Pelobacter seleniigenes DSM 18267: one gene and its partner. The protein of the gene in region 2 interacts with the protein of the main gene of each other region in a pairwise test. Links are inferred from orthologs where the notes say so. Each region holds a gene or a part of one and is shown on either strand. Other genes may lie near its edges.

The links.
Region 1: the proteins of N909_RS0112265 (region 2) and sfsA interact in binary tests that used the Escherichia coli proteins (3 or more experiments, as listed by UniProt). The link is inferred for Pelobacter seleniigenes DSM 18267 from one-to-one orthologs.

The regions. Positions count from the first base shown.
Region 1 is NZ_JOMG01000004.1:54,125-59,855, reverse strand. Bases 1,837-4,550 are described here. They hold sfsA (DNA/RNA nuclease SfsA), read right to left. Parts: upstream 3,683-4,550; coding sequence 2,990-3,682; downstream 1,837-2,989. Other genes in these bases: N909_RS0117190 (fatty acid--CoA ligase), read left to right, coding at 3,840-4,550; N909_RS0117200 (tRNA(Met) cytidine acetate ligase), read right to left, coding at 1,837-2,974. Also shown: N909_RS0117215 (TPM domain-containing protein), read left to right, coding at 1-474; N909_RS0117210 (TPM domain-containing protein), read left to right, coding at 561-1,199; N909_RS0117205 (SHOCT domain-containing protein), read left to right, coding at 1,399-1,650; more of N909_RS0117200, read right to left, coding at 1,709-1,836; more of N909_RS0117190, read left to right, coding at 4,551-5,474; ald (alanine dehydrogenase), read right to left, coding at 5,628-5,731. UniProt on the Escherichia coli protein: Binds to DNA non-specifically. Could be a regulatory factor involved in maltose metabolism.
Region 2 is NZ_JOMG01000002.1:2,071,829-2,077,844, forward strand. Bases 48-3,046 are described here. They hold N909_RS0112265 (glutamate-5-semialdehyde dehydrogenase), read left to right. Parts: upstream 48-918; coding sequence 919-2,175; downstream 2,176-3,046. Other genes in these bases: proB (glutamate 5-kinase), read left to right, coding at 48-919; nadD (nicotinate-nucleotide adenylyltransferase), read left to right, coding at 2,423-3,046. Also shown: more of proB, read left to right, coding at 1-47; more of nadD, read left to right, coding at 3,047-3,064; rsfS (ribosome silencing factor), read left to right, coding at 3,079-3,435; 23S rRNA (pseudouridine(1915)-N(3))-methyltransferase RlmH, read left to right, coding at 3,454-3,927; N909_RS0112285 (TraR/DksA family transcriptional regulator), read left to right, coding at 3,963-4,316; N909_RS0112290 (tetratricopeptide repeat protein), read left to right, coding at 4,359-5,732; gpmI (2,3-bisphosphoglycerate-independent phosphoglycerate mutase), read left to right, coding at 5,732-6,016. UniProt on the Escherichia coli protein: Catalyzes the NADPH-dependent reduction of L-glutamate 5-phosphate into L-glutamate 5-semialdehyde and phosphate. The product spontaneously undergoes cyclization to form 1-pyrroline-5-carboxylate.

The DNA of each region.
Region 1 (5,731 bases), on a different replicon or contig from region 2:
GGCCAGAAAAAAAAAGACAATGGTGCGCTGCTGCTGATCGTCAAAAATGATCACAAAATTCGGATCGAGGTCGGTTATGGCCTGGAAGGCCGTTTGACCGACCTGCTCGCCGGGCGGATCATTGACAACGAAATCTCCCCCAGATTTAAACAGGGGGATTTCGACGGTGGAGTGGTCAGCGGGGTCGTCGCCATGGCTGAAGCAGTGCGCGGAGAATACCAGGGGACGGGAAAAACCGCAGGTCACAAGCGGAAAAGCAGTCCTTTTGGACTGCTTTTTCTGCTCTTCTTTCTCGGTCCGCTGCTTGGCCGTATCGGTGGGCGCAGAAGTGGACGTTCCCGCCGCAGCGGAATCTTCTTCGGCGGCCCCTTTATCGGTGGGGGCGGCGGTTTCGGTGGGGGTGGCTTCGGCGGCGGAGGGTTCTCCGGTGGAGGAGGAGGTGGCGGCGGTGGCGGGGCCTCCGGCGGCTGGTAAACAAGCAACCCGGAACAGGGCTCAAGAACCTCATTTTTAATACATCAGAGACCGGCAACCACAGTGGAATAGGGAACGAGGCAGGCATGGCAACAGCAGCTGATTTTTTTACCGCCGAAGAACAACAACGCATCGAAGAGGCCGTCAAAGCGGCTGAACTGACCACCAGTGGTGAAATCGTGCCCATGGTGGTCGATTGCTCCTATGAATATCCCCGGGCCGAACTGATCGGCAGCGGCACTCTGTCGCTGGCCTGTGGCCTGTTCGTCAGCTGGGCTGTAGGCGGTGAGTCAATCTGGTGGTTCCTACCGGTCTTCTTGATTACCTTTGCGCTTTTTTTTCTGGTCATCAGGGCTTGGCCGGCCTTTAAACGCAAGCTGATCCATCCCGAAGAATTCACCATTGAAGTCAAGGAAAAGGCCATGGTCTGTTTTCTGGAACAGGGGCTTCACGAGACCCGCGACAAGACCGGAATTCTGATTCTGATTTCCCTCTTTGAGCGCCGGGTGCAGGTCTTGGCCGACAGCGGCATCAATGCCAAAGTCCCCCAGAATACCTGGGACGAGATCGTTGCCATGATCGTCACCGGGCTGAAAAGTGGGGCCGCCTGCGCTGCCACCTGCCAGGCCATTGCCCGCTGCGGCGAGCTGTTGCAGGAACATTTTCCGCGCAAGGATGATGATACCGACGAACTGCCCAATCTGATTATCGAGCAGAAGAGCTGAACCTTACGGCGCACAGCCGGACTTAACAATTCTTTACACCGCACGACCGGCCAGCGGTGCTACCCTTGGGATCGGTTAAAAGGATCGCCCGCTAACGCGTCACAAGGAAAAACTGCATACGTCAGCGGGCAGGACAAAGAGGCCACCGACGTTATCATCTGCTTGCTATCCGGCAAACCTTTTGCGAGGAGAGTTCATCATGTTCTATGGTCACCACTCTGGCTGGGCCTGCGGCCCGTTCGGTTTTAGCGGACCAGGAGGAATATTCACCCAATTACTGTTCTGGCTGTTGATCGCCTTTATCATTTATCAACTGTTTCGCCTGTTACGGCGACCGGCTTATCACAGTCGCAGCAACAGCGCAGCCCTGGATACGCTGAATCAACGCCTGGCCGAGGGCGCGATCTCGCAAGCGGAATACGATGAAATCCGCAAGCGCCTGTCCTCCTAAACCCGCCGCATCCAACGTAACCGGTCGGGAACCGGGACTCGGCAACGGCAGAGTTCATTCAGCTGTTATGACCGGCCACTGATTCAATGATCGGCTCATAAAAATCCCGGCTCTTCCGCCCGGCATGCAGATTTTCCAGCAACAGCCCATAGATGCGGGTCGCGGTCAGTTCCAGCTGCAACTGCCGCATGGCCAGCTCATAACGGGCCGAGCCTTGATCATAGCGGCGTTTGAGCTGGGCAAAGATCCGCGAGAAGTTCTGCACCAGGGGAACGTCCCGACGGGTCCTGGTCCTGGCCAGGAATCGCCGTCCCCGACTGCTGACACCGAGCAGATGCAAATACTGCGGCCCGGCCGCCAACAGCTGCTGGGCAGTCTCTTTTTCCAGCCCCAGCAGGATCGCAACCAGCATGCGTTGAATGCGCGTCCGAGTCAGTTGTCGCGACTTGCTTCCCTGGATCAGCTCCTCCAGGTCAGCGGCAGCATCGGCACTCTCCTGCAAACGGTTTTCAATCCCGTCGTCAACCAGCCAGTAGCGACTCAGCTGCTCTCCGGCACTGTAAATTTTCCCCAACAACAGTCTGAAACAGGCTTGCGCTGAAAAGGTTTGCCCACGAGCCAGGGTCTCGTCCAGAATGGCGGCAACGGCAGCCGGCACCAGCTGACTGACCGGCTCCGCAGCAGCCAGTCGGGCACGGATTCCGGTGGCACTGGCGATATCACCGCAGACATCCGTGGCATGGTACCCCACGCCACGCCGGGCAATGGTCAAGGGTTTCATGGCGCTGCCCGTCTGGTTCAAGGCCCGCAGGTATTCGATCCCGAGAATGTTATTCGGACCGGCCAGAAGAGCCGCACCGTCCTCCGTCCCGGTCAATTCGGCCAGCACCATGGCCCGTGCCTGCGGATAGTTCTGTCCGCCGCGCAACAGTCTGGCGGTCCGCTCCGTCACCAGGGCATCCTGCTGCTGGAGCAAATCCGCACATTGGCGCAGCGGCGCCAATTCCCCGGACTCACTGCCGAAACAGAGACTGTCAATGCCGCCCAGCAGGGTCAAGGACTGAACAGCCCCCCGCGCAAAATCCGGCGCGCTGCTGCAGGCCCAGGGCAAAGGCAATTCGATGACCAGGTCGACTCCGGCGACCAGCGCCATGCGGGTGCGCACCCATTTGTCCGCCAGCGCGGCGGCGCCGCGCTGCAGAAAGTGGCCACTCATGACCGCGACCGCAACCTCGGCATCTGCCACATGAAGGCTTTGCCGCAAATGATAGAGATGGCCATTGTGAAAGGGGTTATATTCGGTAATCAAGCCGACGCTACGCATGCGCACCCCTCGGCTTCACAGCAGGACCGGCAAGGCTGAGCCGGTCCGGTTGGCCGTGGGCGACACCTCGGTTCTATAGGCCAGAACTTCCACCCCGCCGGCCACTACTTCGCGCAAGATCCGCCCATACTCAGGATCGATCTCATCAGCAGGAGCAAAAGCCTCGGCTTCCTGGCGCTGCACCAGGAAAAAGATCACCGCCCGAAAACCATTGCCCCGGGCCGCCAACAGCTCGCGCAAATGCTTCTGCCCGCGCAGAGTCACGGCGTCCGGAAAACAGGCGACGCTGTTCCGGCAGCAAAGAGTGACATTCTTCACCTCCACCAGGACCCTTTCCGTATCGTTTTCCAGCAGAAAATCGATCCGGCTCGCGCCGATGCTGTATTCCGGCGTCACCCGATAGCCGCTGAGACCGGCAATCCAGCCCTGCCGCAAAGCCTCTTCAACCACCCGATTGGTCCGCTGGGTATGGGTATCCACCCAATGTTCCCCGACTTGAATCAGCTCCAGGGTATAGGGAAGCTTACGTTTCGGGTTTTGCGCTTTGGACAATAATACCCGATAGCCCGGCACGGCACACTGCTTCATGCTGCCGGTATTCGGGGTATGAGCGGTCACCACACTGCCGTCAGCCAGTTCGACATCCGTGAGAAAACGCTTGTAGCGACGCAGCAAGGTCCCCTCAATAAGGGGGGAAGGAAGTTTCATCGGTAGTGCCTCCGGTTCAGGTGAAGGGCCATCTTAACGGGATAATAAGGACGCGACAAGCAACAATCCTTGCGCATGCTCGACGATAATCGTATAGTTCGCTTTCGCCAAATTCATACTTTGCCCCTACGACATTCTTTCACAAAGAGGTGAGCCCATGACCGAAAAATTGATTCAGCGCACAGCTTCGGCCTATGCCTATCCCCTGTTGATCAAAAATCTTCTGCAGTCCCCGATTGTCGACGACCCGCTACAGGAAATTGTCTACCGCGACCAGTTCCGCATGACCTATGCCGAGTTCCGCCAACGGATCTGCAGACTGGCCAATGCCCTCACCGAAATGGGCGTGCAGCCCGGGGATACGGTTGCGGTCATGGACTGGGACAGTCATCGCTACCTGGAATGTTTTTTCGCCATCCCCATGATCGGGGCGGTGATGCATACCGTAAACATCCGCCTGTCTCCCGAACAGGTGCTGTATACCATCGACCATGCCGAAGACGATTATCTGCTCGTCAACGAAGAATTTCTGCCTCTGCTCGAGCAGATCAAGGGGCGGATTGATACGGTGAAGAGCTATGTCTTGTTGCAGGATGGGCAGCAACAACCCGAGACCACCCTCTCCTTTGTCGGTGAATACGAGGAACTGCTCAGTGCGGCTGACGACCATTTCGAGTTTCCCGACTTCGATGAGAACACCCGGGCGACGACCTTCTACAGCACCGGCACCACCGGCATGCCCAAAGGCGTCTATTTCAGCCACCGCCAGCTGGTTCTGCACAGCCTCGGTGCGATAGCCGCGTTGGGCAGTGTGCTGGATCAGGGGCGGGTCCATCAGCGCGATGTCTACATGCCCATTACGCCGATGTTCCATGTTCATGCCTGGGGTTTTCCTTACATGGCCACAACCCTCGGAATCAAACAGGTCTACCCGGGACGCTACACTCCGGATATGCTGTTGAAACTGGTTGCCAAAGAAGAGGTCACCTTTTCCCACTGTGTGCCGACTATTCTGCACCTGCTGATAAACCATCCCCTGTTTGCCCAAACCGACTTGTCCCGCTGGAAAGTCCTGATCGGTGGCGCAGCCCTGCCCAAGCAGATGTGTAAAACCGCCCTGGCCCGCGGGATCGACATCTATTCCGGGTACGGCATGTCGGAGACCTGCCCGATTCTGACCATCGCCCATGTCACCGAAGCGGACCTGAGTCCGGATGAGGAGACCGAGATCCGCTGTAAGACTGGCCGCCCTCTCCCCCTGGTCGATCTGCGGATTGTCGATGAAAAGCTGGAGGATATCCCGGCCGACGGCACCAGCGTCGGTGAAATTGTGGTGCGCGCGCCCTGGCTGACCCAGGGCTATCTGAAGGACCAGCGCAACTCCGAAGCGCTTTGGCGGGGTGGGTATCTGCATACCGGCGATGTGGCGAACAGAGATAAAAACAATTACGTCAAAATTACCGACCGCATCAAAGACGTCATCAAAATCGGCGGCGAATGGATCTCTTCCCTGGAAGTTGAAGACCTGCTCTGTTCACACCCGGCAGTGGCCGAAGCTGCGGTCATCGGCCTGCCTGACAGCAAATGGGGTGAAAAGCCCCTCGCCCTGATCGTCACCAAAGAAGACATGGCGGTCAGCGAGAAAGAACTGCTCGCCCATATTCGCGGGTTCATCGAAAAAGGGATGATCTCCAAACAGATCGTGCTGCTGAAGTTCAAATTTGTCGAGGCCATCGACAAAACTAGCGTCGGTAAAATCAACAAGAAAGTACTGCGGGAAAAGCATGCCTGAACCGACAGGCTGGCATCAGCCCGGTTGCAAAAGAAGACTCAATTAACGGGGTCGCCCCGCTCAGCAACGAAAAAACCGCAGCAAGTAATGTTTGGCTGCGGTTTTTTCATGCCCCGATTATCCGGTCTTTTGCTGCCGAGGCCTATGGCTTGGTCAGCAAGCCTGGAGAATGTCGACAGCCATGGTTAATTCCAGGCCGAAAGCTTCGGCAACCCCGGGATAACAGACCTGTCCAGCCACGATATTCAATCCTTCCA
Region 2 (6,016 bases):
GAAACAGGCGGCGGCGGCCATCGGCCAGACGCGGATCATCCGTGGCTACCGGGAGACCTTCCAGGATCACAATTACAATGTCGCCCAGGTGCTGCTGACCCGCGATGACCTGTCCAACCGGCGCCGTTACCTGAATGCGCGCAACACGGTCATGACCCTGCTCGAATACGGGGTGACCCCCATTGTCAACGAAAACGATACGGTGGTGGTTGAAGAGATCCGCTTCGGCGACAATGACAATCTTTCTGCGCTGGTCACCAATCTGGTTGAAGCCGACCTGCTGATTATCCTCTCTGATGTCGATGGCCTGTTTGACAAGGATCCGACCTCCCATCCCGATGCGGAGCTGATCCCCGTTGTTGAGCGGATTACTCCGGCCATTGAGGCGCTGGGTGGAAAGTCCCGGGGCGTGCTCGGCACCGGCGGCATGGGAACCAAGCTGAAAGCGGCCAAAAAGGCGGCTCTGAGCGGGGTTGGGACGTTGATCGTCAATGGCCGCAGCAAGCATATCCTGGCGCGGATCTTCGACGGTGAGGATGTCGGCACCTATGTTCTGCCCGCCCAGTCCAAGTTGACCGCCAAGAAGCACTGGATCGCTTTCTCCAAGAAGCCGCGCGGCAAGCTGCTTATCGATGAAGGTGGCCAGGCCGCGGTGGTCAAGCACGGGAAGAGCCTGTTGCCGTCCGGTATCTGCGGCGTCGACGGCGGTTTCGAACGGGGCGATGCGGTGCGGCTGTGTGATCGGGACGGTCATGAGTTTGCCCGGGGCGTGATCAGCTATTCGCTGACCGAAGTCCTCCAGATCATGGGCAAGCAGTGCGCGGAAATTGAAAAAATTCTTGGCTATAAATATCGGGACGAGGTTGTCTGCCGCGATGATCTGGTGCTGACCCAGGACGAGGAAGAGGAGGTCGATTGATGGGGGTGCGTGAAGATATGTTGACCTGCGCTGTTGCTGCGCAGCAGGCCTCGCGAGTCATGGCGAACCTGTCGACGGACGTCAAAAACCGGTTGTTGCTCAATATGGCCGCGGCTCTTGAAGCCGGCGCCGACGAGTTGCAGCAGCATAACCGGGAAGACCTGGAGCGGGCTCGCGCCAACGGCATGGCCGAGGCTATGCTCGATCGCCTGACCCTGACCCCGGCGCGGATCAAGGGGATGGCTGACGGGCTGCGGGAAGTGGCTGCGCTGCCCGACCCGGTCGGCGAAGTGACCGGTATGTGGTTGCGCCCCAACGGCATCAAGGTCGGCCGGCAGCGGATTCCGCTGGGGGTGATCGGGATTATTTACGAGTCGCGCCCCAATGTCACCGCCGATGCGGCAGGGCTGTGCCTGAAAAGCGGCAATGCGGTGATTCTGCGCGGCGGGTCCGAAGCGTTGCACTCCAATCGGGCCATCGGCAGCATCCTGCGGCGGGCCATGGCCGAGCTTGATCTGCCCACCGACGCCCTGCAGGTGGTGACCACCAGCGATCGGGCGGCGGTGACGGAGCTGCTCAAGCTGGAAGATCACATCGACCTGATCATCCCCCGTGGCGGGGAAGGGTTGATCCGGTTTGTCTCGGAAAATTCCCGGATTCCGGTGATCAAACATTACAAAGGCGTCTGCCACACCTATGTCGATGCGGCGGCTGATCTGCAGATGGCCGAAGCGATCTGCATGAACGCCAAGGTGCAGCGGCCCGGGGTCTGCAATGCCATGGAGACTCTGCTGATCCATCAGGATGTGGCGGCCGAATTTCTGCCGTCTGTGGCCGCGGCGCTGCACCAGGCTGGGGTTGAACTGCGCGGCTGCGCAGAGGCCCGCAAGCTGCTGCCGGATCTGCTCCCCGCGACTGAGGAAGACTGGGCCGCCGAGTATCTTGACCTGATCCTGGCGATTCGGATCGTCTCCGGTTACGAACAGGCCAGGGAGCATATTCAGACTTACGGATCATTGCACACCGAGGTGATCGTAACCAACGACTACCGGCTGTCGCAGCGGTTTATACGGGAAATCAATTCCAGCGTCGTGATGGTCAATGCCTCGTCACGCTTCTCCGACGGCAACCAGCTGGGGCTGGGGGCCGAGATCGGGATTTCCACCACCAAGCTGCATTCCTTCGGTCCCATGGGCCTGGAAGATCTGACCACCCGGAAGTTTGTCGTGTTTGGCGATGGACAGGTGCGGGACTGAATCCGCTCGTTGGTTTTTATCCGGAAACGGCTCCTTTTCGTTGTAGCGGCGTCAATCTGCAGGCTTACTTGTGCGGCGTAACACTGTACGCCTCCGCGTAAGCCCTTGATTTCCTAGCCACAACGGAAAACTGCGCGTTTCCAATCTGAAAACTTAACGAGTTGCCATTCGAAGTTTCCGGATGGCAACTCGTTGATCAGGGGCTGCGCTGAATTTGTCAGCCGAATTCTGTTATGATGGAGTTTCCATGCGCATCGGTTTGCTCGGTGGCACTTTCAACCCGGTTCATTGCGGCCACCTGCACATTGCCGAAGAGGTCCGAAAGTTCTGCCGGCTGGATGAGGTTTGGCTGATCCCGACCTGGCGCCCGCCGCATAAACAGCTGGCCGAGGATGTCTCCTTTGTGCACCGTTTGGCCATGGTCCAGGCGGCCCTGGCGGGGCGCGAGGATTTTCGAACCTGCGCCATCGAAGGAGAACGTGGGGGGAAAAGCTACTCGGTGGAGACGTTGCAGGAACTGACCCGGCGTTATCCAGAGGACGAATTTTTTTTCATCATGGGGCTCGATTCGTTTCAGGAGATTGGTCTCTGGAAAGATTATCCCCGCTTGTTTGAGTTCGCACATATCGTGGTCACGGCCCGGCCCGGCTACACCGGCACCCTGCAGGAATTGCTGCCGGTTGCTATCGCAGATCGCTTCTGCTATGATGCCGAATTCAAAAAACTCCGCTGTAATACGGGGTTTTCGGTCTTTGCCGTGACCCATACCTGCCGGGACATCTCTTCGACCGAGGTCCGTCGCCTGGTGGCGGAAGGCAGGGACGTTTCCGGCATGGTGCCGGCAACGGTCGCCCAGTACATCAAAGCCCACGGGCTTTATCTTCAATAGGAACGGATAACGCTTTGCAAGCAAAAGAAACAGCTCTTTCCGCCGTAACGTACGCCCTTGATAAAAAGGGTTTCGATCTCAAACTGTTCGATGTCAAGGATCTGTCTTCCCTGACAGATTTTCTTCTGTTGATCTCCGGGCGTTCCGACCGGCAGGTTCAGGCTATTGCCGAGCATATCAAGGGAGAGTTCAAACAGCATCATGAGGTGCTGCCGCTGGCTATCGAAGGGATGGACCAGGGCCGCTGGGTGCTGCTCGATTACGGCGAGGTCATGATTCATGTGTTTCAACAGCCGGTCCGCGAATTTTACGACCTTGAGGGCCTTTGGAGCGAAGCTCCCGAAGTTGAACTGGCCGATACCGGCTCTTAAGCCGGCGGATCCCTGGTCATGAAGCTACAGCTGATCTGTGTCGGCAAGCTGAGCGAAGCGTGGCAGCGCGCCGCCGCAGAGGATTATGAAGCTCGCCTGCAACGCTATTTTCCTTTTGAAGTGACCGAACTTAAAGAGGAAAAGGGGGGGCGTAAAAACGACCCGGCCGGTTTGGTCAGGCGGGAAGGGGAGCGGATTCTGGCCAAGGTGCCTGCCCAGTCGTACCTGATCGTTCTGGACGAGCGCGGTCGGCAGCACAGTTCGGAACAGCTGGCCGAACTGTTGAGCCGGGAGATGGTGCAGGGGGGACGCGACTGGACGCTGGTCATCGGCGGGCCTTATGGCCTCGACCCGGCGGTCAGGCAGCGGGCGGACGCGGTTCTGGCCCTGTCCAGCATGACCTTCACTCATCAGATGGCACGGATATTTTTACTCGAACAACTCTACAGAAGCTGCACAATCATCAGGAATGAACCTTATCATAATCGCTAATTTTCTAGTGTGAACGCCGGAGGTTGTTAAGACGTATGGACGCTGAAAAACTGGCAGAAATCAAAGCTCATTTACTGCAGATGCGGGACGAGGTGCTACAGGAATCCGAACGTGCCTATGCCGCTTCGCAGTCGTTGGGGAAAGACGGGGTTCCGGACATTGGAGATATGTCCTCAAACAGCTATAATCAGGAAGTATTGATGAACCTCAGCGCCACTCAGCGGGCGCGGGTCAGGGATATCGATGCCGCCCTGGAGCGGATGAAGAAGGGGGTCTATGGCCTCTGTGCCCGCTGTGAAGAGGAAATTTCCCCGCGCCGGATGGAAGTTCGACCGTTCTCGCGTTATTGTATTGATTGTAAAATCGAAGTTGAAAAATTCGGTGAATAATAACCTCTGTTGCCCCTGTACCGGGTCAGTCTGGAGATGACCATGATCCTCATCGCTCTGTTCATGCTTGTTTTTATCCTTTTTGCCTTGGCATTCCTCTATTTCTGGGGAATCAATCCCGGCGAAGTCACGGTCTTTCTGACCAGTGATCAGAGCTATACCCTGCCCACTGCGATCATGCTGATCTGTGTGCTGCTGCTCGGTTTGCTGATCGGCAACGGTGTCCATATCTTCAGCGCTTTTCTGATGTCATTCCGCAATTGGAAAGGCGGGCGCCAGCAGAAGAAATCCGAAGAGATCAGTGCTGTTTATCGCAACGGGGTCGGTCGCCTGTTATCCGGAGATATGAAAAAGGCCCGCAGCCTGTTGCAGAAAGTCATCGATCGGGATCCAAAACGGGTTGACGGCTATCTGGCCCTGGCCAGCGTCGCCCAGCAGGAAGGCAACCTGCAGGAAGCCATCGAGCTGCTGCAGAAGGCCCGCAAACTGGACCCCAAAGGCATCGAAGTCCTGTTCAAGCTGGCCGCCACCCTGGAAGAAGCGGGGCGTCGCGAGGAAGCGATGGGGATCTACAAGGAACTGCTGGCCGGCGATAATGACAATCGCAAGGCGATGCGGGCTCTGCGTGATATCCAAATGGATCTGGGGGGCTGGGACGATGCCCTGACGCTGCAGAAACGGATCCTCAAGGCATCTTCCTCCGGGCCGAAAGCCGACCAGGAGAAGCAGATGCTCTATCAGTTGCGCTATGAGGTGGCGCGCAAGCAGCTGGAAGCCGGCGAGGTCGAACAGGCGATCGAGGTCTGTCGGGACATTATCAAGCAGAACCCGAGTTTCACCCCGGCCCGGGTTACCCTGGGCGATGCCTATCGGCAATCCGGCCGCGATGTGGATGCCGCCAAGGTTTATCAGGATGGCTATAAAGCGCTCAAAAAGAGTGTTTTCCTGGCCCGCCTGGAAGATCATTATATCAATGCCGAAGACCCTGCGGCGCTGTTGGCCTTTTATCGCAGCCAGATGCAGGTGGACACTGAAGACCTGCTGCTGCGGCTCTATCTGGCCCGGCTCTGTCTGCGCCTGGAGATGGTCGATGAGGCGTTGGAGCACCTGACCGATCTGGAGTCGCAAGGGATCGATTTCACGAAATTGCACCTGCTACTTGCCGAAGCCCAGCGCCGGCGTAATAATGTTGAAGACGCCGTCAGTGAATATCAGAAAGCCCTGGGTATCGACATCCACCTGCGCCTGGGCTTTGTTTGTGAAGACTGTGGCGCAAAGTTCAACGAATGGTTCAGCCGCTGTCCGGAATGCAAAAGCTGGGATTCGTTGGTGTTACCGGAACGAAAACAGATTGAAGAAGCGCAGCCGGTTGATCGGCCCAAAATGATCCCGCACGGCGCTCGAGAGGAGTCATAATGTCGAAAGGTCCTGTTGCCCTGGTTATCCTTGATGGCTGGGGCCTGAGTGATAAATGTGATTATAACGCCGCCTGTCAGGCTGCGACGCCGGTCATGGACCGGCTCCGGCAGGAGTGGCCGACCAGCCGCCTGTCGGCTTCCGGCAGCAGTGTCGGGCTGCCGGACGGGCAGATGGGCAACTCCGAAGTCGGCCATATGAACATCGGGGCCGGGCGGATTATTTACCAGGATCTGAGCCGAATCAGCCTGGCCATTGAAGACGGTTCTTTTTTCGAGAATCCG